Regions from separate parts of the Rhizobium sp. RAF56 genome, predicted to be linked through region 3. Evidence: predicted binding sites of a transcription regulator. Region 3 holds the regulator's gene; each other region holds the start of a gene.
The links. The regulator LexA, encoded in region 3, represses DNA repair genes until DNA is damaged. The targets are predictions, from matches to a motif close to TGTTCNNNNTGTGTTCNG.
Positions count from the first base shown of each region.

Region 1: uvrA (excinuclease ABC subunit UvrA) is a predicted target of LexA. The motif match lies at 3,433-3,450, and genes of this name have one in related genera.
Region 2: AB4048_RS20100 (2'-5' RNA ligase family protein) is a predicted target of LexA. The motif match lies at 1,858-1,875, and genes of this name have one in related genera.
Region 4: recA (recombinase RecA) is a predicted target of LexA. The motif match lies at 2,064-2,081, and genes of this name have one in related genera.

Region 1 covers NZ_JBFRDU010000001.1:231,089-236,414, forward strand. The annotation lists gene AB4048_RS01075 (hypothetical protein) at 1-606, opposite strand, end outside; gene AB4048_RS01080 (aminotransferase) at 734-1,867, opposite strand; gene AB4048_RS01085 (helix-turn-helix domain-containing protein) at 2,050-2,619, shown strand; gene AB4048_RS01090 (single-stranded DNA-binding protein) at 2,794-3,321, opposite strand; gene uvrA (excinuclease ABC subunit UvrA) at 3,573-5,326, shown strand, end outside.
Region 2 covers NZ_JBFRDU010000025.1:25,332-30,657, reverse strand. The annotation lists gene AB4048_RS20105 (peptidase M14) at 1-1,051, opposite strand, end outside; gene AB4048_RS20100 (2'-5' RNA ligase family protein) at 1,154-1,774, opposite strand; gene AB4048_RS20095 (methylated-DNA--[protein]-cysteine S-methyltransferase) at 2,025-2,576, shown strand; gene guaA (glutamine-hydrolyzing GMP synthase) at 2,688-4,250, opposite strand; gene AB4048_RS20085 (5'-methylthioadenosine/S-adenosylhomocysteine nucleosidase) at 4,366-5,007, opposite strand; gene AB4048_RS20080 (PaaI family thioesterase) at 5,004-5,326, opposite strand, start outside.
Region 3 covers NZ_JBFRDU010000003.1:99,067-104,392, reverse strand. The annotation lists gene AB4048_RS03740 (ComEC/Rec2 family competence protein) at 1-2,230, shown strand, start outside; gene lexA (transcriptional repressor LexA) at 2,224-2,940, opposite strand; gene AB4048_RS03730 (VOC family protein) at 3,256-4,143, shown strand; gene kdsA (3-deoxy-8-phosphooctulonate synthase) at 4,140-4,985, shown strand; gene eno (phosphopyruvate hydratase) at 5,133-5,326, shown strand, end outside.
Region 4 covers NZ_JBFRDU010000001.1:86,227-91,552, forward strand. The annotation lists gene AB4048_RS00370 (pseudouridine-5'-phosphate glycosidase) at 1-896, opposite strand, end outside; gene AB4048_RS00375 (carbohydrate kinase family protein) at 943-1,887, opposite strand; gene recA (recombinase RecA) at 2,140-3,228, shown strand; gene alaS (alanine--tRNA ligase) at 3,391-5,326, shown strand, end outside.

The DNA.
Region 1 (5,326 bases), on a different contig from region 3:
GTAGGTTTCTCCGATCATCCCGAAGTAGGCGCTCGCCCCAGTCACCTTCTCCCTGTGGCTCGAATCTTCGTTGCGCACATACTTCGCGGTGCTATCCCTCTCCAGATGCTCTTTCAGGAATGTCGGCCAGTCAGTCTGATCGACCGATGTCTGCTCGGAAGGCTTGATCGTGTTGTCGGATACGTCCCACGCCTTGATCTGCGTACCGGAGACAACGTCGGTCGCAGTGAGCGTTCCGGCCTTCAGCGCCGCCAGCATGGATTCCGCCATGGCACTGGTATCCGGGTTCTCCTTCAAACTCTCCAGCTTTCCTTGGAGCGCTTTCATAAAGCTCGCGCTGGAGATGTCGTCTGCGGAGCCCTCGCTCGTATCTGCAGCAGTCGCCCCGCCAGTCGTCGCTTGGCCTTGCAAAGACTTGATCAAATCAGAGAGACTGGTTTCGTCGTCACTTCCATCGTCGTCGCTGGTGAAGAGGTAATCGGCCAGCGAGCTACTCGCATTGCTTGACGATGAGTTTCCCGAGCTACTGCCTTCAGATGCTTGCTTGAAAGCGTTGAGCGCCGTCTGCTGTGACCAAAGCCGGGCGGCGGTGAGACTGGAAATCATCGTAAGCTTCTCCATTCCTGCGATACGGGTTTTGGCGGTTTTCCCATCTTGGGCATGCGCGAAACTGACGTGTTCCGGGCTGCATCCGTTTCGCAGCGAGGCGATACTGGGCCTCGGTCCACTGGCCTCAGGCGGCAGCGGCCTGTTCCTCGCGCAGGAACTGCGAAACGCGCTTCAGCCCTTCGCGCAGGATGCTCTCACCGTTAGCATAGCCAATGCGCAGGTAGCCCTCCATGTCCATCGCGCTTCCCGGCGTCAGCATGACGCCTGTGAGGTCCAGCAGCTTGACGCAGAAGGCTTCGGAAGACATCGGCAGGTGGTATTTCAGCAGCGCCGTCGTGCCGGATTTGGGCTTCACCCAGGAGATCAGCGGTTCGTTTTCGACGAAGTCCGAAAGGATGGCGAGGTTGGTCCGGGTGATCCCCTGGCTGCGCTGAAGGATCTTTTCGCGGTTTTCCAGCGCTGTCGCGGCGAAATGATCGTCCAGCATTCCGACGCTGATCGTATTGTAGTCGCGGTGGATGGACACCGCATGGATCAGCTCTTTGCGAGCGACGATCCAGCCGAGCCTCAGGCCGGCCAGCGAGTAGGTCTTGGACATGCTGCCGGTGCTGATGCCTTTTTCATAGAGGTCTGCGATCGAGGCGGTCATGCCTTGGCCCTCCTGATCGGTGCCACGATATACCTCGTCGCACAGGATCCAGGCGCCGCAGGCGCGCGCGACCTCGACGATCTTTTCCAGATAGGGGCGGTCCATCAGAGCGCCGGTCGGATTGTTGGGATTGTTGATGGCGATCAGCCTCGTGCCGGCCGTCGCGAGCCGCCGCAGTTCGGCGAGATCGGGCAGGAATCCGCTTTCCTCGGTGAGCTTGAGGATCTGCACGTCTGCGCCATAGCTTTCAGGGATCGAATAGTGCTGCTGGTAGGTAGGAAGGACGGAGATCACCCGGTCGCCCGGCTCGACCAACGTCTCGTGCACCAGCGCATTGGCACCGATTGCGCCGTGGGTCACCGTCACGTTGTCGAGCGCCTGGCAATCGTAGAGACCGGCAATCAGCCCGCGCAGCCGGTCGCTGCCCTCGATGGCGCCATAGGTGAGCTTCAACGGCAGAAGCTCGGAAAGGATGGTGTCCGTCTTGCCGGCGATCTCCAGAAGCTCGGCCACCGTCAGCGACTCGACGCAGGTCTCGGCGAGGTTCCACTCGCACGTCGTCTCGTAGCGGTTCATCCATATCTCGACGCCGAAATCGCGGATCTTCATCTCTACTTCCTTCCAGGACGTTGGGACTCTCGAACACCGGGCAACTCGCCGCACCGATGCCGGACGGTCGGAGACACCGGAGGCTCCGTTCAGCGGGTCGCGCATAAAACCCTTCGTGGCCCGCCAACGCGGATGCGTCGAAAGCCGTTGAACGGCGGCAGCAATGAGATTAGAAGAAGGATATGAGCAATATACTGCACAGTCAAGGACGCAGCGACGTCCTCGCGCATGTTTCCGGCAATCTGCGCCGGTTGCGCATGGCCGCAGGCCTCAGCCAGACGGCGCTTGCCGAGGCTTCCGGCATCAGCCGCCGCATGATCGTGGCGCTTGAAGGCGGGGATGCGAATATCAGCCTCTCGAGCCTCGACAAGCTGGCCGCCGCGATGGGCGTCGGCTTCATCGATCTCGTGCGCGACCCGACGCGGGAAACGCGCGCCGACATCAATGAGGTCACCTGGCGCGGCAAGAGCGAAGACAGCACCGCCGTTCTCCTCGGCGCCGCGCCGGCCACGGCGGAGGCGCAAATGTGGCTGTGGTCGCTCGGACCCGGCGACCGCTACGACGCAGAGCCCGATCCGCAGGGCTGGCACGAAATGATCTACGTGACCGAGGGTACCCTGCGGCTCGACCTCTCGGGTCAAATCCGCGACTACCCCGCCGGCACCTTCGCCGTCTACAGCACGGCGCAGAGCTATTCCTACGTCAATCCGCGCGAGATACCCGCACGCTTCGTCCGCAGCGTCATCTTCTGAGATCTCGCCGTACGCGCAATGCTGGGGAGAAGGGGGGCCTTAAGTTTACAAATTCAACAGTCCCCTCCTCGTAGTGTCCGCCGAAAGGCGGCGGACAAAAAAGAGCACCGCGAAACCGTTTTTGAAACAACGGCTTGCGGTGCTCTAATTTACAAAACTAGGCTTATTCCAGCCTCAGAACGGAATGTCGTCGTCGAGGTCGCGCGAGAAGTTGCCGGCAGCGGGGGCACCGCCGCCGCGGCTGGGAGAGGATGCCGCGGGCTGGCTGTAGTCGTCGCCATAGCCGCCGGCGCTGCCTCCGAAATCACTGCCGCCGCGTCCGCCGCGGGCGCTGTCGCCACCGCCCTCGCCGCGTCCGTCGAGCATGGTCAGCGTCGAGTTGAAGCCCTGCAGCACGATTTCCGTCGTGTAGCGGTCCTGGCCGCTCTGGTCCTGCCACTTGCGGGTCTGAAGCTGGCCCTCGATGTAGAGCTTGGCGCCCTTCTTGACGTATTGTTCGACGACCTTCGTCAGGCCTTCGTTGAAGACGACGACGTTGTGCCATTCCGTCTTTTCGCGGCGCTCGCCGGAATTGCGGTCACGCCAGGTCTCCGACGTGGCGATCCGCAGATTGGCGATCGGCCGGCCGTCCTGCGTGCGCCGGATTTCCGGATCCGCGCCCACGTTCCCGATCAGAATTACCTTGTTTACACTGCCCGCCATAGCACTCACCCTACTTGCGGACCCACCCGGGTCCTCGATATTGCTTTCATCCACCTTAGACCATTGTGGCCGTTCGGCGCCATCGAAGCAGATTTCATCCACAAAGAATTTTGTTCTTTATTTGTTCTATTTTATGCCTATCATCCTGTCAACAGAATCGAAAACCTGGAGGCGTCCCCACATTTCAGCCTCGACTCGCCGCCGCGCATCACTAAATAAGGGCTGACATCCAAGGGACCTGGCTAGAGACGATGAGTGAATTGAAGACTATCTCCATTCGTGGAGCGCGTGAACACAATCTCAAGGGCATCGACCTCGACCTGCCGCGCAACAAGCTGATCGTCATGACAGGCCTTTCAGGATCCGGAAAATCCTCGCTGGCCTTCGACACGATCTACGCCGAGGGGCAGCGCCGCTATGTCGAAAGCCTGTCGGCCTATGCCCGTCAGTTCCTGGAGATGATGCAGAAGCCGGACGTCGACCAGATCGATGGTCTGTCGCCGGCGATCTCGATCGAGCAAAAGACCACCTCGCGCAATCCGCGCTCGACTGTGGGCACGGTCACCGAAATCTACGACTATCTGCGCCTGCTGTTCGCACGCGTCGGCGTCCCCTATTCGCCGGCAACCGGTCTGCCAATCGAAAGCCAGACGATCAGCCAGATGGTCGACCGCATCCTCGACTTTGAAGAGGGAACGAGGCTTTACATCCTTGCGCCGCTCGTGCGTGGACGAAAGGGCGAATATAAGAAGGAACTGGCGGAGCTCATGAAAAAGGGCTTCCAGCGCGTCAAGATAGACGGCCAGTTCTATGAAATCGCCGAAGCGCCGACCCTCGACAAGAAATACAAGCATGACATCGACATCGTCGTCGACCGTGTGGTCGTGCGCTCCGATCTGTCGGCGCGCCTGGCCGACAGCCTCGAAACCTGCCTCAAGCTCGCCGATGGCCTGGCGGTTGCCGAATTCGCCGACAAGCCGCTGCCGCCGGAGGAGACCGCAGCGGGTGGTTCAGCCAACAAGTCGCTCAACGAGACGCATGAGCGCGTGCTCTTTTCCGAAAAGTTTGCTTGCCCGGTCTCGGGCTTCACCATTTCCGAGATCGAACCGCGTCTCTTCTCGTTCAACAATCCGGCCGGCGCCTGCCCGACCTGCGACGGTCTCGGCTCGCAACAGAAGATCGACCCGGAGCTGATCGTCCCCGAACCGGAGCGGACGCTCCGCGATGGCGCGATAGCCCCCTGGGCGAAATCCACCTCGCCCTACTATAACCAGACGCTGGAAGCGCTTGGAAAACATTACGGATTCAAGATCGGCAGTCGCTGGAACGACCTGCCTGAGAAGGCAAAGGACGTCATCCTCAAGGGCACCGAGGACAAGATCGAGTTCCACTACGCCGACGGCGCCCGCTCCTACACGACGCACAAGAATTTCGAAGGCATCATCCCCAACCTCGAACGGCGCTGGAAAGAGACCGATTCGGCCTGGGCGCGCGAGGAGATCGAGCGCTATATGTCGGCGGCGCCCTGCCCGGCCTGCAACGGCTTTCGCCTGAAGCCGGAAGCACTCGCCGTCAAGATCAATTCGCTGCATGTCGGCCAGGTCTGCGCCATGTCGATCCGGCACGCGCGCGACTGGTTCGAAACGCTGCCGAGCGCTTTCAGCGCCAAGCAGAACGAAATCGCGGTTCGCATCCTCAAGGAAATCCGCGAGCGTTTGCGGTTCCTGAACGATGTCGGCCTGGAATATCTCAGCTTGTCGCGCAATTCGGGCACGCTGTCGGGCGGCGAGAGCCAGCGCATCCGCCTCGCTTCACAGATCGGTTCAGGGCTGACGGGCGTGCTCTACGTCCTCGACGAACCGTCGATCGGCCTGCATCAGCGCGACAACGCCCGGCTGCTCGAAACCCTGAAGCACCTGCGTGACATCGGCAATACGGTGATCGTCGTCGAGCACGACGAGGATGCCATCCTGACAGCCGACGACGTGGTCGATATCGGTCCGGC
Region 2 (5,326 bases), on a different contig from region 3:
GCGTGCCGGGCTTGCGGGCGGCAGCGGTCGGCTGGTTACAGGCGATTTTCATCAGGTCACCGGAGCGCCGGACAAGGCGGTCGGAGACGCGGGTGACGATGAACCCGTCCTGCGGCGCGCGGACCTCGATCGTCCCGTCCGGCATGCCCGGCGCGGTGATGATGGTGGCGAGAAGGTCGTCTTCGGCCACGCGTTCGCCGACGTTGCGGTGGAACAGCACGGTGCCGGCCATCGGAGCGCGGATCATTTCGATATTGTCGAGGGGTACGGCGGGGCCGGAGAAGCCGGGCAGGCTGACGGAAGGATCGCGCACGACGCCGCGGGCAGCGAGGAAACGCCAGAGGCCGTCCGCGTCCTTCCTTGCCATTTCAGGGTAGACGTCGCGGGTGCCACGCAGTTCTACGGTGACCGCCAGCTTGCCGGGCAGGTGTGGTTTCCTTTCGCCGGGAACCTCGTATTTCCAGGCGAAGCCGACAGCCTCTTCGAAGGCCGAACTCTCGCCGTCCGAAATCAGCACGGCTTCCATGTCGAGCGCTGCCGCCAGATCGGCTGCCTCCGGCCAGAACGCTTCATCGATATAGGCATACTGCAGCGACTCGTCATCGCAGTGCAGGTCGATCACGAGGTCTGCGCCCAGCGCCATGTACATGAGGTGCCGCTTCAGCCGGTCCGGCGCGCGGTGATCGTCGAAATCGTCAAGCAGGCTGTCGGCATCGCGGGCGGAGATCAGCGGGAAGTCACGATTGAAATTCGTCCGTGAACCAAGATCGAACCGACCTTCCATGCCGCCGAAGTGCCACTGCCCCGCACCGATGGGGTTCGCCTGCGGAACAATGGTGAGATTGCCGAGGATGGCGCCATCCGCTTGCGCTTGCCGAAGCCGCTCGCAGAGAAAATGGACAAGCGCGGTTCCCGGCAGTTCATTGGCGTGGAGGGCGGCCTGGATGTAGACGGTCGGTGCCTTGGGATCGCTGCCGTTGAAGCGCAGCACGGGCAGCCGCCATTCGATGCCCGGCGTATCGCCGGCAATCACGATTTCATGGGTGTCCATCCCGGTCTCCTCCGCATGCGTTGCCGAAAGCTCATAGCAAGCGCAAGTGAAGATGCGCAACGGTCAACGCACTGAAGGCCGTCGATGGCACGTGCAAAGCCGTCAGCCGAGCAGCGGCCAGCAGCCGAGTTGATCATGCTTGCCGGTACCATAAAGACTATGGACCAGCACGAATTCGCGCACCGTCCAGGTCACGGGTGCCTCGAGGTTGGTGTCGGGAACGGTTCGGCGGTCGCACAGCAGGGTCAGATGCGGCGCAAGGCTCGGGATCAATGTTGTGGGATGGAGGCCGAGCCCATGCATGGAAAGGCGCAGCTGAAAATGCAGCGCCTGCAGCGCACTGTTTTCATTGCTCGCGCAAAGCACGAGCGGGTGATTGGGCTCATCGGTGCTCACGGCGCGGTCGAGCGTTACGGTGAAGGGCGCCGCCCGAACCGCGGCTGCCGCCTGCATCACCGCGAAGATGATCTCCTCCGACAATTCCGCAAAGGCGCCGATGCCGTAGAGCGAGATGTTTAGCCGGTCTCGCGCATATGGCCTCCCCGACAAATGGTATTGCCGGCTGAGTGCCGTGGCGAGCCGCTCGGCGTCGGTTGCGGCGCTCGGCTCTGGCAGTAGTGCGAAATAGAGATCTGAGCGCCGCGGCCAGGCAGGACGACTCTCCCGGAATTGCGGCGGACCGCCAAGATCATAGGAAAAATGCGCGTGTCGGCTTTCCCGCATCGATCGCTCCGTGACCCATGGGACACGCCTCAGGCGCTTCCATCAAGCCCGCGCACCATCATATGCCGTCGCCGCCAACAGTCAAAAACAAAAACACAACAATTAATTTATCGTTAATTTCCGTGAAGACGGGGTTCGGAAGACCCGAGATGCTGACAACGGCATAACGCAAGAAACGGGTTGAAATCCGGATCAAGCGGGCCGATTTTTATAGACAGGAAAACGCAAACGCTTTTTCAAGGATCGGACAATGCACCGCTATCTCATCTTCGAAACCGCGGCCGGTTTTTGCGGTATCGCCTGGAGCGACGTCGGCATCACGCGGTTCCAGTTGCCGACGAAAAGCGCTGATGCAACCGAACGGCTTTTGCTGCGCCGTTTGCCGAGTGTCGAGCCCGGCGCTGCCGGGTCCGAGGTGCTTGCGGCCGTTGCCGCGATTAAGCGCTACTTTGCCGGCGAGCATACCGATTTTTCCAAGGTCGCGCTTGATCTCGACGGGCAGGACGAATTTTTCAGAAAAGTCTACGCCGCGGCCCGGGGCATAGGATGGGGTCACACGACCACCTACGGCGCACTGGCAAAAGCGCTCGGCGCCGGACCGGAAGCCGCGCGCGATGTGGGCCAGGCGATGGCCAAGAACCCCGTCGCGCTGATCATCCCCTGTCATCGCGTCCTCGCCGCCGGCGGCAAGATCGGCGGCTTCTCAGCCCCCGGCGGTTCCACTGCGAAGCTCCGCATGCTGGAACTGGAAGGCGTGCACATAGGACCGCCTGAACCCGCACAACAGTCGCTGGGATTTTAGGCCCAAGAGCAATTCAGGAAAGGTGTGACGCGGTTTTCCGTCCCGAATTTCGTGAAAATAAACAGATAGACCGGTTACGTGTTTCGAAGAAAAACGGAACCGGCCTAGAGATTACTCCCACTCGATCGTGCCGGGCGGCTTGCTCGTGACGTCGTAGACGACGCGGTTGATGCCGCGGACTTCGTTGATGATGCGGGTTGCCGCGCGGCCGAGGAAATCCATGTCGTAGTGGTAGAAATCCGCGGTCATGCCGTCGACGGAGGTGACGGCGCGAAGGGCACAGACGAATTCGTAGGTACGGCCGTCGCCCATGACGCCGACCGTCTGCACCGGCAGCAGCACGGCAAAGGCCTGCCAGATGGCGTCGTAGAGCCCGGCCTTGCGGATCTCGTCGAGATAGATGGCATCAGCTTCGCGCAGGATCGCCAGCTTTTCGCGGGTGATGCCGCCTGGGCAGCGGATCGCTAGGCCCGGGCCGGGGAAAGGATGGCGGCCGATGAAACTGTCGGGCAGGCCGAGTTCACGGCCGAGCGCGCGGACTTCGTCCTTGAAGAGTTCGCGCAGCGGTTCGACGAGCTGCATGTTCATGCGCTCGGGCAGGCCGCCGACATTGTGGTGCGACTTGATGGTGACCGACGGGCCGCCCGTGAAGGAGACGCTCTCGATCACATCCGGGTAAAGCGTGCCTTGGCCGAGGAAGTCGGCGCCGCCGAGCTTCTTGGCTTCATCCTCGAAGGTCTCGATGAAAAGACGGCCGATGATCTTGCGCTTGGTTTCCGGGTCGCTAACGCCCTCGAGTTCGCCGATGAAGCGGTCAGAGGCGTCGACATGCAGGAGATGCAGGTTGTAGTGCTCTCGGAACATGGCGACGACGTTTGCCGCCTCGTCCTTGCGCATCAGGCCGTGGTCGACAAGAATGCAGGTGAGCTGGTCGCCGACGGCTTCATGGATGAGAAGGGCCGCGACCGAGCTATCGACGCCGCCCGACAGCGCGCAGATGACGCGCTTGTCGCCGATCTGCTTGCGGATCGCTTCCACCGCCTTGGTGCGGTAGGCCGACATCGTCCAGTCGCCCTTGAGGCCGGCGATCTTGTGGATGAAGTTTCCGATCAGCTTGGCCCCATCGGGCGTATGCACGACTTCGGGATGGAACTGCACGCCGTAGTACTTGCGCTTCTCGTCGGCAACGAAGGCGAAGGGCGCGTTCGGGGACGTCGCGATGACCTCGAAGCCTTCAGGCAGCGCGGTGACGCGGTCGCCGTGGCTCATCCACACCTGATGACGGGAGCCGGAGGACCAGAGGCCTTCGAACAGTGCGCAATCCTTGTTGACGTCGAGGAAGGCCCGGCCGAATTCGCGATGATGGCCGCTTTCGACCTTGCCGCCAAGCTGCATGCACATGGTCTGCTGGCCGTAGCAGATGCCGAAAACCGGCACACCGCTGTCGAAGATGACCTGCGGCGCTCGCGGCGAGCCGTCCTCGACGGTCGACGCCGGGCTGCCGGAGAGGATCACGGCTTTCGGCTGCAGGCGCTTGAAGCTTTCGGCAGCGGATTGGAAGGGGACGATTTCGCAATAGACACCCGCTTCGCGCACGCGCCGTGCGATGAGCTGCGTCACTTGGCTGCCAAAATCGACGATGAGAACGGTATCGGGATGTGCTGTCTGGGTCATGGCGAGCCTTTAAAGAAAAGCGCTTCGGCTTTCAATCGGCGAAATGGGCCGCGGCCCGGTTTTATTGTCCCGATTGTCCCTCCCTCGGCGGTCGCTCGGAGAGGCGGGGATAGGGTCAGAACCAGAATACACCGTCCTCGAGGGCGGTGAAGAGGCCGTCGAGCGCATAGGAGAGCTTGCGGTCGATGACATGCAGATATTCCGTCCAGCCGGAGATGTGCTGGAGTTCGACCGCGCCGTCGGAAATACCGCGCAGGCCGATCAGCGGCAGATCCCAGTTCTGGCAGGCGCGCAGGATCGCGAAGGTCTCCATGTCGACCATGTCGGCAGCGATCGCATCGTAGGCACCCTTTCCCGAAATGATGTTGGCGCCGGTCGAAAGGCTGGCCTCCGCGATGCCGGGAACGCGCAGAGGCAGATCGATGACAGCAGGCAGATCCAGAAACGGCGTGCGGCCCTTCTCGAAACCGAGGGGCGACGCGTCCATGTCGCGGTAGGCGACGGAGGTCACCTGATAGACCTCGGTCTGCTCCAGCTTTGCCGATCCGGCCGAGCCGAGCGATACCACGAGATCAGGCAGCTCCCCTTGGGCCTCAAGACCGGCAAGCGCGCGCGCCATGGCAATCGCCGCCTCGACCGGGCCGACGCCTGTCATCAGCGGCTCGATGCGCGAGCGAAGGAGCGGCCCGTATTCGGCCTCCGCCGCCATGACGAAAAGGATCGACTTGCCGGCGACCGATTTCATTTCGAACGTCATCCCTTGAACCCCTCCCGGTCGCGAACGACCATCATCGTGCTGGTCATCGACGCAATCAGCTTGACCGGGCCGTCGCCGATGGCGTAGCCGCGGCCGTCCGCGACGATGATGGTGCTTCCCGGTTTGGTGACTTCGCCGCGAAAAAGAAACCTGTCGCCGCGCCCTGGCGACATCAAGTTGACCTTGAATTCGATCGTCAGGATCGACGCGTCCGGATCGATGACGCTGTAGGCGGCAAAACCGCAGGCGGTATCGAGTGCCGCGGATATGATACCCGCATGGAGAATGCCGTGGTGTTGTGTCAGGCGAAGATCGAACG
Region 3 (5,326 bases):
GCATGGGCGCGCCTTGCTTTTCGCGCCAGTCTATATGGGCTGCGGCGCGATCATCTGGTTCAAGTCCGGCAACGATCCTCCGACCGCCGCGATCGTCATGGGAGTTGTGATCTCAGCCGCGAGCCTTGCCGTGAAAAGGCAAGCCAGCGCCGTTTCGCGCCACCTTTTGTTCGCCGCGATGCTGGTGCTTGTCGGCATGCTCCTTGCCCAATGGCAAACCTGGCGAACGGGAACTTTCATGCTGGACGTTCCGGTCACGACCACGATCACCGGGCGTGTCGAGCGCCGCGAGATCGACGATCGCGGCCGTTGGCGCTATCTCGTTGCCGTCACGGCGACGGAGGCGCCGGCGCTGAGACGTTCGCCGTCGCGCGTCGCGGTCCTTGCGCGGGGAAAGCAGGAACCCTTCGTTCCCGGAGATATCGTACGGGGCAGGGCGCGCCTCATTCCACCTGCCGGCCCTGCTTTGCCCAATCTCCACGACTTTGCCTTCGACGCCTATTTCGACGGCATCGGCGCAAATGGCTTCTTCTACGGATTGCCACAGAGGATGTCTCCAGACGGAGACATGGAGGACGCGACGCTTGTCGCAAGCCTCGAACGGAAACTGACGACCCTGCGCGAACGGATCGGAGATCGCATCCGCGCCATCCTGCCGGGCGACACCGGCGCGTTTGCCGCCTCGCTGGTCAACGACGAGCGGCGCGCCATCTCGCCGGAGACGATCGATGCGCTGCGGGTCTCCGGGCTAGCGCATATCATCGCCATATCGGGGCTGAACATGGCGCTCTCGGCCGGCATTTTCTACGTCGGCTTGCGCCACGCGCTCAGTCTCTTCGCGGGAGTGGCGCAGGCGCGTCCGATCAAGAAGTTCGCGGCCGTTGGCGCACTTATGACGGTGACCGCCTACTATCTCATTTCCGGATTCGGCGTTTCGGCCGAGCGCGCCTTTGTGATGATGGCGATCATGCTGGTGGCGGTCCTGCTCGACCGGCCATCCGTCAGTCTGCGAAACGTTGCGCTGTCAGCAATCGTCATCCTGGCGCTATCGCCGTCGGAGGTGCTCGGGGCGAGCTTTCAAATGTCCTTTGCCGCGACGCTCGCCCTCGTCTCCGGCTACAGGCTTTGGACAAGGCGGGCCAGTCGCGAGCGCACGATCATTCCGTTGCCAACCCCTTGGCCGATCAAAGCGGCCGGGCGCTTCTTTGCCGGAATTGCGATGACCTCGCTCATCGGCGGGGCCTCCACGGCGATCTTCTCCATCGAGCATTTTCACCGGCTGGCGACATACGGCCTTGTTGCCAATCTGGCGGCGATGCCGATCGTCTCCGTCATCGTCATGCCGGTCGGCATGCTGGCGATGCTATTGATGCCCTTTGGCTTGGATGCCGTACCTTGGAAGATCACCGGCTTGGGCCTCGATGCGGTGATTGCGATCGCGAAGACCGTCGCAGCCTGGGGCGGGAACGTGCCGTTCGCCCGGCTGCCGCCCTGGCTGTTCCCCGCCGTCGTTGCCGGCATCCTCCTGATGGGGCTTCTGCGGACGCGCCTCCGGCACATTGGAGTGCTGCTCATCGTTGCCGTCGTCACACTATCCGCTGCAATACCCGGCCGGCCGCCTCCCGATGTGATGATCGCGGAGGACGGCGACCTGGTTGCGCTCTGGCGAGATGGCCGCCTGGCGCCCAATCGGGAACGGCCGCCGGATTTCATTTTCGAGCAGTGGCAGCGTGCGCTGGCAATCGATGCGTGGCAGCCACCACGCATGCTCGGGGACATGTTTGCTCTTCCGCGTGCCAGCAAGCGCCAGGGTCGGGTCGCGCTGGATGCCGCGCAACGGCAAATCGTCCGTCAGGAAATGGAGCGGGCGCTGGATGTGGTCCCAGATGGCGGGTTTGCCTGCAACGGACGGGAGTGGTGCGCCGCACTGCTGTCGAATGCACAGATATTGATCACCATCAACCAAGCCGCCTATCTCGGTCCTGCCTGTGATACCGCCGATATCGTCGTCACCCCGGCGAGATTGAAACTGGACCGTTGCCGCACCGGCGCCCGGATTTTCAGCGCCACGAGCCTAAGACGCTCGGGATCGGTGGAAATCGATGTCGGCTCGGGAAACCCCATCGCCACGACAGCATTCGATGGAATCGCGAGAGCCTGGAACATCCACCGAGCCTATGACTGGCGTTCGGGAACGTTCAAGACGGACCCCGATTTCACCGCTCAGTGATAACGGCGAATGAGCCCTACCAGCTTGCCCTGAACTTTCACGCGGTCCGGCCCAAAGATGCGGGTCTCATAAGCCGGATTGGCGGCCTCGAGTGCAATTGAGGCACCCTTGCGTCGGAAGCGCTTCAACGTAGCCTCTTCGTCGTCCACGAGAGCCACGACGATATCGCCGGGATTGGCGGTGGAGCCATTGCGAATGATCACCGTGTCGCCATCGAAGATCCCGGCCTCGATCATCGAATCGCCTTTGACCTCCAGCGCGTAATGTTCACCGGAGCCCAACATGTCGGCGGGTATGGCGATATCATGGGTGTTGTTCTGTATGGCCGAGATCGGCACGCCGGCTGCGATCCGTCCCATCACCGGAACGGAAACCGAATTGTTGCCGTTGTCGGCGGTTTTTGTCGCGGCGGGCGCTACCGGCTGCGGCTTTCCGAGGCTTCCCTCGATGACGCTCGGCGAAAACCCGCGCCGCGGCTGCATGCTGGGGCTGTAGGCCTCAGGCAGCTTGATGACTTCGAGCGCTCGGGCCCGGTTCGGAAGCCGCCTAATGAAACCGCGCTCCTCGAGCGCGGTAATGAGCCGATGGATACCGGACTTAGACGCCAGGTCGAGGGCGTCTTTCATTTCATCGAAAGAGGGAGGTATGCCGGATTCCTTCATTCGCTCGTGAATGAAAAGTAGCAGTTCCTGCTGCTTGCGAGTCAACATTGTATGAGGCCCCAATCGTGAAACAAATCCAGAACGGACACTATATGTTCCATATGTGTTCCGCAAGTGCTTAAATTTTCGTGAAGATGGTCGCGCTGATGATGAATTTCACCTTCGCATGCTCGATTGGTGCCGCCTGCGGGCGTTTCTCGCGGTCTCTTGGCACACGCGGTCAGAAATCTTGGCGGGCAAGTCATCAATCCGATTCGGAGTATCGGTGTTGCCACCGCAGCCTTTGGGCTTGAAACGGGTCGCGGAAAGGCGCAAACGCTACCACACGTGAAGGCTTGAGGAAGACGATTGAGGGAGCAGGGCATGAGCTCGTCGCCACATCCGCTTGACCATCTGGTGTTGCCGACAATGAGCATTGCCTCGGCGCGCGAGAGGCTGGGTAAGCTTGGCTTTACGGTCGCAGCCGACGCGCTTCATCCCTTCGGAACGGAAAACGCCTGCGTATTCCTCGCCGACCAGACTTATCTTGAGCCGCTCGGCGTTGCCGATCACGAGCGAACCGTGGCGAGCGCTGCCGAAGGTAACGTTTTTACGGCGCGCGACCTGGCTTTTCGGTTCCGGCAAGGGGAAGAGGGCTTCTCCGCCATTGCGTTCGGTACGGCCGACGCAGCGGCCGACGACAAGCGATTTCGTGCAAATGCGATTTCGGCCGGCCGGCTGCTCGAGTTTTCGCGGCCAGTGCGCATGCCCGACGAGACGCAATCGGTGGCGGGCTTTCGCTTAGCCTTTGCCGCGGACCTGCGCGCGCCTGATTTCCTTGCTTTTTGCTGCGAGCGGACCAATCCTCTTCCGTCGGACCGCAGTGCGCTGGAGCGGCATGCCAACGGCACCACCGGCATGGCCGAGGTAACGCTTTCCACTCGGGATCCTAAAGCCTTTGCCGGCTTCCTCTCGCAGGCCTGCGGCGGCGCCAAGGTTCAAGAACATTCATTCGGGCTGTCGGTTCAGACGGCAAACGTTCGCCTGGCCGTCATGACGCCGCAAGCGCTCGAAGCCTTCTATGATCTCAGGATCGCCCAGACGGACCCGGGTTTGCGCGCAAGGGCGATTCTCTTTCGCGTCCGCGATCTTTCCGTGACAGCGGCGCATTTGACTGCTAACGGCGTGACCCACACGCGCGCGGGCAATCGCATCGTCATCAAGGCAGCGCTCGGCCAGGGCGCTCTGTTTGCTTTCGAGGAGACACAATGAGCCATCCGACAAATTCCGAAGTCGTCGCAGGCGAGGGCGCTTCTCGCGTTCTGTTTTCGAACAGCGGCAAGCTTTCGCTGATTGCAGGTCCCTGCCAGATGGAGAGCCGGGATCACTCCTTCATGATGGCAGGTGCGCTTAGCGAACTCTGCGGCAAGCTGGGGATCGGTCTGGTCTACAAGGCGTCTTACGACAAGGCGAACCGCACATCGCTATCGGGCAAGCGCGGTATCGGGCTCGATAGTGCCATGGAAATCTTCGCCGATCTGAAAAAGGAGTTCGGCTTTCCGGTCTTGAGCGATATCCACACCGAAGAGCAATGCGCCGTCGTCGCCAAGACCGTGGACGTGCTGCAGATACCCGCGTTTTTGTCCCGCCAGACCGATTTGTTGGTTGCCGCCGCCAAGACCGGTCGCGTGATCAACGTCAAGAAGGGCCAGTTTCTCGCCCCGTGGGACATGAAGAATGTCCTCGAAAAGCTCAATGCAAGCGGCAATCCGAACATTCTGCTTTGCGAGCGTGGCGCGTCGTTTGGATACAATACCCTGGTGTCCGACATGCGATCGCTGCCGATCATGGCGGCAATGGTTGCTCCGGTAATCTTCGATGCCACCCATTCCGTGCAGCAGCCGGGAGGCCAGGGCGGTTCGACCGGCGGGCAGCGCGAATTCGTGGAGACGCTGGCGCGCGCAGCCGTTGCTGTCGGCGTTGCCGGCGTGTTCATCGAAACGCACGAAGATCCGGATCACGCGCCCTCCGACGGGCCGAACATGGTGCATCTGAAGGATATGCCGCGGCTTCTGGAAAAGCTGCTGGCCTTCGATGCCATCGCCAAGGGCTGAAAACTGGAATTGCGTTCAAACGTCTGACACGAAACTCGTTTAGGCGGCAGGAACGCTTTTCGTCACGGCAACGCGGCATTGAAAATTCCGCTGGGCCGCTCTAGACAGATTTCAATCGATTTAACCACCAGCGAGCAGGAAGCTATCATGACCGCCATCACCGACATCATCGCCCGCGAGATTCTCGACAGCCGTGGCAATCCGACCGTCGAGGTCGACGTCTATCTGGAAGACGGCAGCATGGGCCGCGCGGCCGTGCCGTCGGGCGCCTCGACCGGCGCCCATGAAGCAGTCGAACTGCGAGATGGCGGCAGCCGTTACCATGGCAAGGGCGTCGAAAA
Region 4 (5,326 bases), on a different contig from region 3:
GCGAGGCGCGCATTGCTCTCGACCAATGCGATATTGGTCTTGAGGCTGCGGCCTTCCGTGAGTTCGAAGATCGTGCTCAGCAGATAAGGCGTTACCGCCTTTCCGGCGATCTCCTCGCGTTTTGCGCTGTCGAGCGCGCGGGCAATGTAAGTTTCCATTTCCTCGCGAGGGATTTCGTCGGCTTCCGGCACGGGGTTGGCGACGAGCATGCCGCCGTCGATGCCGAGTTCCTCGCGCGTCGCTTGGAAATTGGCGATCGCCGCCGGGGTGTTCAGCGAAAGCGGACTCGGAAGGCCGGAGGAGCGGGACCAGAAGGCCGGGAACTCGGTGCTGCCGAAGGTGACGACCGGAACGCCGCGCGTTTCCAGCACTTCCAGCGTCTTCGGAATGTCGAGGATCGCTTTCGCTCCGGCGCAGACGACGATCACGCCGGTGCGGGCAAGTTCCTCCAGATCGGCGGAAATATCGAAGCTCTGTTCGGCGCCGCGGTGGACGCCGCCGATACCGCCGGTCGCAAAAACGCGCACGCCGGCATGCGCGGCGGCGATCATCGTTGCGGCGACCGTGGTGGCGCCGGTGCGGCGCTCGGCCACGGCAAAGGCTAGGTCGGCACGCGATACCTTCATCGCATCGGTGGTCTTTGCGAGAGCCTCCAGCTCCTCCGGCTCCAGGCCGATGTGCAGCTTGCCGTGGATGACGGCGATGGTCGCGGGCACGGCACCTTCCTGGCGGATGATCGCCTCAACGCTGCGTGCCATCTCTATGTTGCCCGGATAGGGCATGCCATGGGTGATGATGGTCGATTCCAGCGCCACGATCGCCGCGCCGCTGAGCTTGGCGGCGGCGACTTCCTTGGAATAGGAGATCGGCAGAAGCGGCGTGATGGGCTTGCTCATGGGACTATCCACTTATCTTGACGGTGTCTGCGGGGAATTGCCGCCTTCATGACAGCATTTTTGCCTCGCCCACAAGACCTAGCGTCGATATCATAAGGTCGGCAGAGAGATTTTCGGCAACCGCAAACGGGGATTGCACGGTGATCGCTGCCGCCGCAACGCCGTGGCGAAGTGCCTCGGGCAGGTCCAATCCCGCAAGCAGTGCGGAGAGGACGCCTGCGGCGAGCGAGTCTCCCGCACCGGTGACGTCGCCGAGTTGCTCTACCCTCGGCGGCTCGATGGTTGCCGTGGTATCGCCGGAAAACGCCACGATTTCCCTGTGTCCCCGCGTGATGACGCCGCCTTTCAGCCCGAGAGCACGCAGCGAGCTCACCCACTGGCGCGGGTCGTCGGCAACGCCGCCGGTAAGCGCTGACGCTTCCGCCTGATTGAGGAAGAGGTAGTCGATGCCGGCAAGACACGGCCGCAGCCTCACGACCTTTGCCGGCGATATGGCGATCGCCGCAAGCGGCTTGCCGCAGCCGGCGGCGCGTTCGGCGATTGCGCCAAGTGTTTCCTCCGGCAGGTTCGCGTCGCAGACGATGAGGTCTGCCGCATCGAATGCGTCGCGCACCGAGCGCACCGCGAGCCGGCGGGGGACGAAGAACCCGTAAAGTTCCATGTCCGCGAGCGCGATGACCAGATTGCCGTCGTTCTCGATGATGGCGGTGTAGCTCGGCGTTTTGCGGTCGAGGAAAATAAACGGCCTGTCGTCGACGCCGGCCTGGCGAGCCGCTTCCGCCACCATTTCTCCGGTCGCGTCGCCGCCGCGCGGCGAAATCAGGCGGACGTCGAAGCCGAGGCGGGCAAGGTTTCGTGCCGCGTTGAAGCCGCCGCCGCCTGCCTCCTCGAACCAGGCGCCGGGATTGCTTGCGCCTGCCACCGTGTCGCCGAAGATACGGCCGCGACGATCGATATGTGCGCCGCCAAGGACGAGAACAGACTTATTCATACCGGTTGTCTTAAGCCCTTCCCGCCACGAATCGTGCGCGCCGGACGCGCGCTTTTCAGCCCTGCCGCAGGTTCGCGCGACGTAGCGTAAGTCCTTGCGCCAAAAGAGGAAAACAAAAGTCGAACGGAAATCATTTTACCTTTTTCTTTCAACTGTTTGGCGAGGGCTTGTGCGCATAGAACAAATCAGGTACAAACTTCGCATCGGCGGCTACATTGCCTAGGCGGCTTCAATAACCTAAAGGTGGATCGAATGTCTCAAAATAGTTTGCGGCTCGTAGAGGACAAATCGGTGGACAAAAGCAAGGCGCTTGAAGCGGCACTCTCCCAGATAGAGCGGTCGTTCGGCAAGGGCTCGATCATGAAGCTGGGGTCGAATGAAAATGTAGTTGAGATCGAGACGGTTTCCACTGGCTCTCTCAGCTTGGACATTGCCCTTGGCATTGGCGGCTTGCCCAAGGGGCGCATTGTCGAAATCTACGGGCCGGAAAGCTCGGGCAAGACGACGCTGGCGCTGCAGACTATCGCTGAAGCGCAGAAGAAGGGTGGCATTTGCGCCTTCGTCGATGCCGAACATGCGCTTGATCCGGTCTATGCCCGCAAGCTCGGTGTTGATCTGCAAAACCTTCTGATCTCGCAGCCGGACACCGGCGAGCAGGCGCTGGAAATCACCGACACGCTGGTGCGTTCCGGCGCGATCGATGTTCTCGTGGTCGACTCGGTGGCGGCGCTGACCCCGCGCGCCGAAATCGAAGGGGAAATGGGCGACAGTCTGCCGGGTCTTCAGGCTCGTCTGATGAGCCAGGCGCTGCGCAAGCTGACCGCTTCGATTTCCAAGTCGAACACCATGGTGATCTTCATCAACCAGATCCGCATGAAGATCGGTGTCATGTTCGGGTCGCCGGAAACGACGACCGGCGGCAATGCTTTGAAATTCTATGCCTCGGTTCGCCTCGACATCCGCCGAATCGGCGCCGTCAAGGAGCGCGACGAGGTGATCGGTAACCAGACCCGCGTCAAGGTGGTGAAGAACAAGATGGCGCCGCCCTTCAAGCAGGTGGAATTCGACATCATGTATGGCGAGGGCGTCTCCAAGACCGGCGAGCTCATCGACCTCGGTGTCAAGGCAGGCATCGTGGAGAAGTCCGGCGCATGGTTCTCCTATAACAGCCAGCGCCTCGGCCAGGGCCGCGAAAACGCGAAGATGTTCCTGCGCGACAATCCGGATCTCGCGCGCGAGATCGAAACGTCTCTGCGTCAGAATGCCGGACTGATCGCGGACCGCTTCCTTCAGAACGGCGGTCCCGACAGCGGCGATGACGAAGCCGCCGCGGATATGTGATCGCTGGTCGACTGAGCCAGCAGAATAAGCGGTTTGAAGCCGGTCGCACGTCGAGAGAGTGCGGCCGGTTTTGCTTGTTCGGCTGGACAGGGGGCGGGGCGAGCGATAAAAGCCGGTAAATTTGAGAGATGAACTGCCTTCGGCAGCAATGAAGGGCATAAAATGAGTGGTGTGAACGAAATCCGGTCGACCTTCCTCGACTACTTCAAGACGAACGGCCACGAAATCGTTCCGTCGAGCCCGTTGGTACCGCGCAACGACCCGACGCTGATGTTCACCAATGCCGGCATGGTTCAGTTCAAGAACGTCTTTACCGGTCTCGAGCAGCGCCCCTACAAGACCGCATCGACCGCGCAGAAGTGCGTCCGCGCCGGCGGCAAGCACAACGACCTCGACAATGTCGGCTATACCGCGCGCCACCACACCTTCTTCGAGATGCTCGGCAACTTCTCCTTTGGCGATTACTTCAAGGATCGCGCCATAGAGCTTGCCTGGAACCTGATCACCAAGGAATTCGGCATCGACGCCAGGCGTCTGCTGGTGACGGTCTACCACACGGACGACGAGGCCTTTAACCTCTGGAAGAAGATCGCGGGCCTTTCGGATGACCGGATCATCCGCATTCCGACCAGCGACAATTTCTGGGCGATGGGCGATACCGGCCCCTGCGGTCCGTGCTCGGAAATCTTCTACGACCACGGCGATCACATCTTTGGCGGCCCTCCGGGCTCGCCGGAAGAGGACGGCGATCGTTTCATCGAAATCTGGAACCTCGTCTTCATGCAATACGAGCAGGTGACGAAGGAGCAGCGCATCGACCTGCCGCGTCCGTCGATCGATACCGGCATGGGCCTGGAGCGCGTCGCAGCTGTCCTTCAGGGCAAGCACGACAACTACGACATCGACCTGTTCCGCGCGCTGATTTCTGCTTCGGTCGAGGCGACGGGCGTCCCGGCCGAAGGCGAGCGCCGAGCCAGCCACCGCGTCATTGCCGACCATCTGCGGTCGTCGGCCTTCCTGATCGCAGACGGCGTGCTGCCGTCGAACGAAGGCCGCGGCTATGTGCTTCGCCGCATCATGCGCCGCGCCATGCGCCACGCACAACTGCTTGGCGCCCGTGATCCGTTGATGTGGCGCCTGCTGCCAACGCTGGTCCAGGAGATGGGCCGCGCCTATCCGGAACTGGCTCGCGCCGAGGCGCTGATTTCCGAGACGCTGAAGCTTGAGGAAACCCGCTTCCGCAAGACGCTCGAACGCGGCCTCTCGCTCCTGTCGGATGCGACCGCTACCCTCGGCAAGGGCGACATGCTCGACGGCGAGACCGCCTTCAAGCTTTACGACACCTATGGCTTCCCGCTCGACCTGACGCAGGATGCGCTCCGTGCCCGCGGCGTCGGCGTCGAACTCGGCGGCTTCACGGATGCGATGGAACGCCAGAAGGCCGAGGCGCGCTCGCATTGGGCGGGTTCCGGCGAGAAGGCGACGGAGACGATCTGGTTCGAGCTCAAGGAAAAGCTCGGCGCCACCGAGTTCCTGGGCTATGACACCGAGACGGCGGAAGGCGTCGTCCTGGCGATCGTCAAGGATGGCGCAGTCGTCGAGGCTGCCTCCGCCGGTGAAACGGTGCAGATCGTCGTCAACCAGACACCGTTCTACGGCGAGTCCGGCGGCCAGATGGGCGACACCGGGATCATCGCCAGCGATCATGCCAAGCTCGAGGTGGCCGACACGCAGAAGAGGGGCGAAGGTCTCTTCGTTCATGTAGCGTCCGTCGTCGAAGGCACGATCAAGACCGGCGAGCCGGTGGCGCTGACGGTCGATCACGCTCGCCGCGGCCGCCTGCGCGCCAACCATTCCGCCACCCACCTGCTGCACGAGGCGCTTCGCGAAGTGCTCGGCACGCATGTGGCCCAGAAGGGCTCTTTGGTGGCGCCGGAGCGCCTGCGTTTCGACGTCTCTCACCCGAAACCGATGACGGCTGACGAACTCAAGGTCGTCGAGGAAATGGCCAACGAGATCGTGCTGCAGAACGCGCCGGTCACGACTCGCCTGATGAGCGTCGATGATGCGATCGCCGAAGGCGCGATGGCGCTGTTCG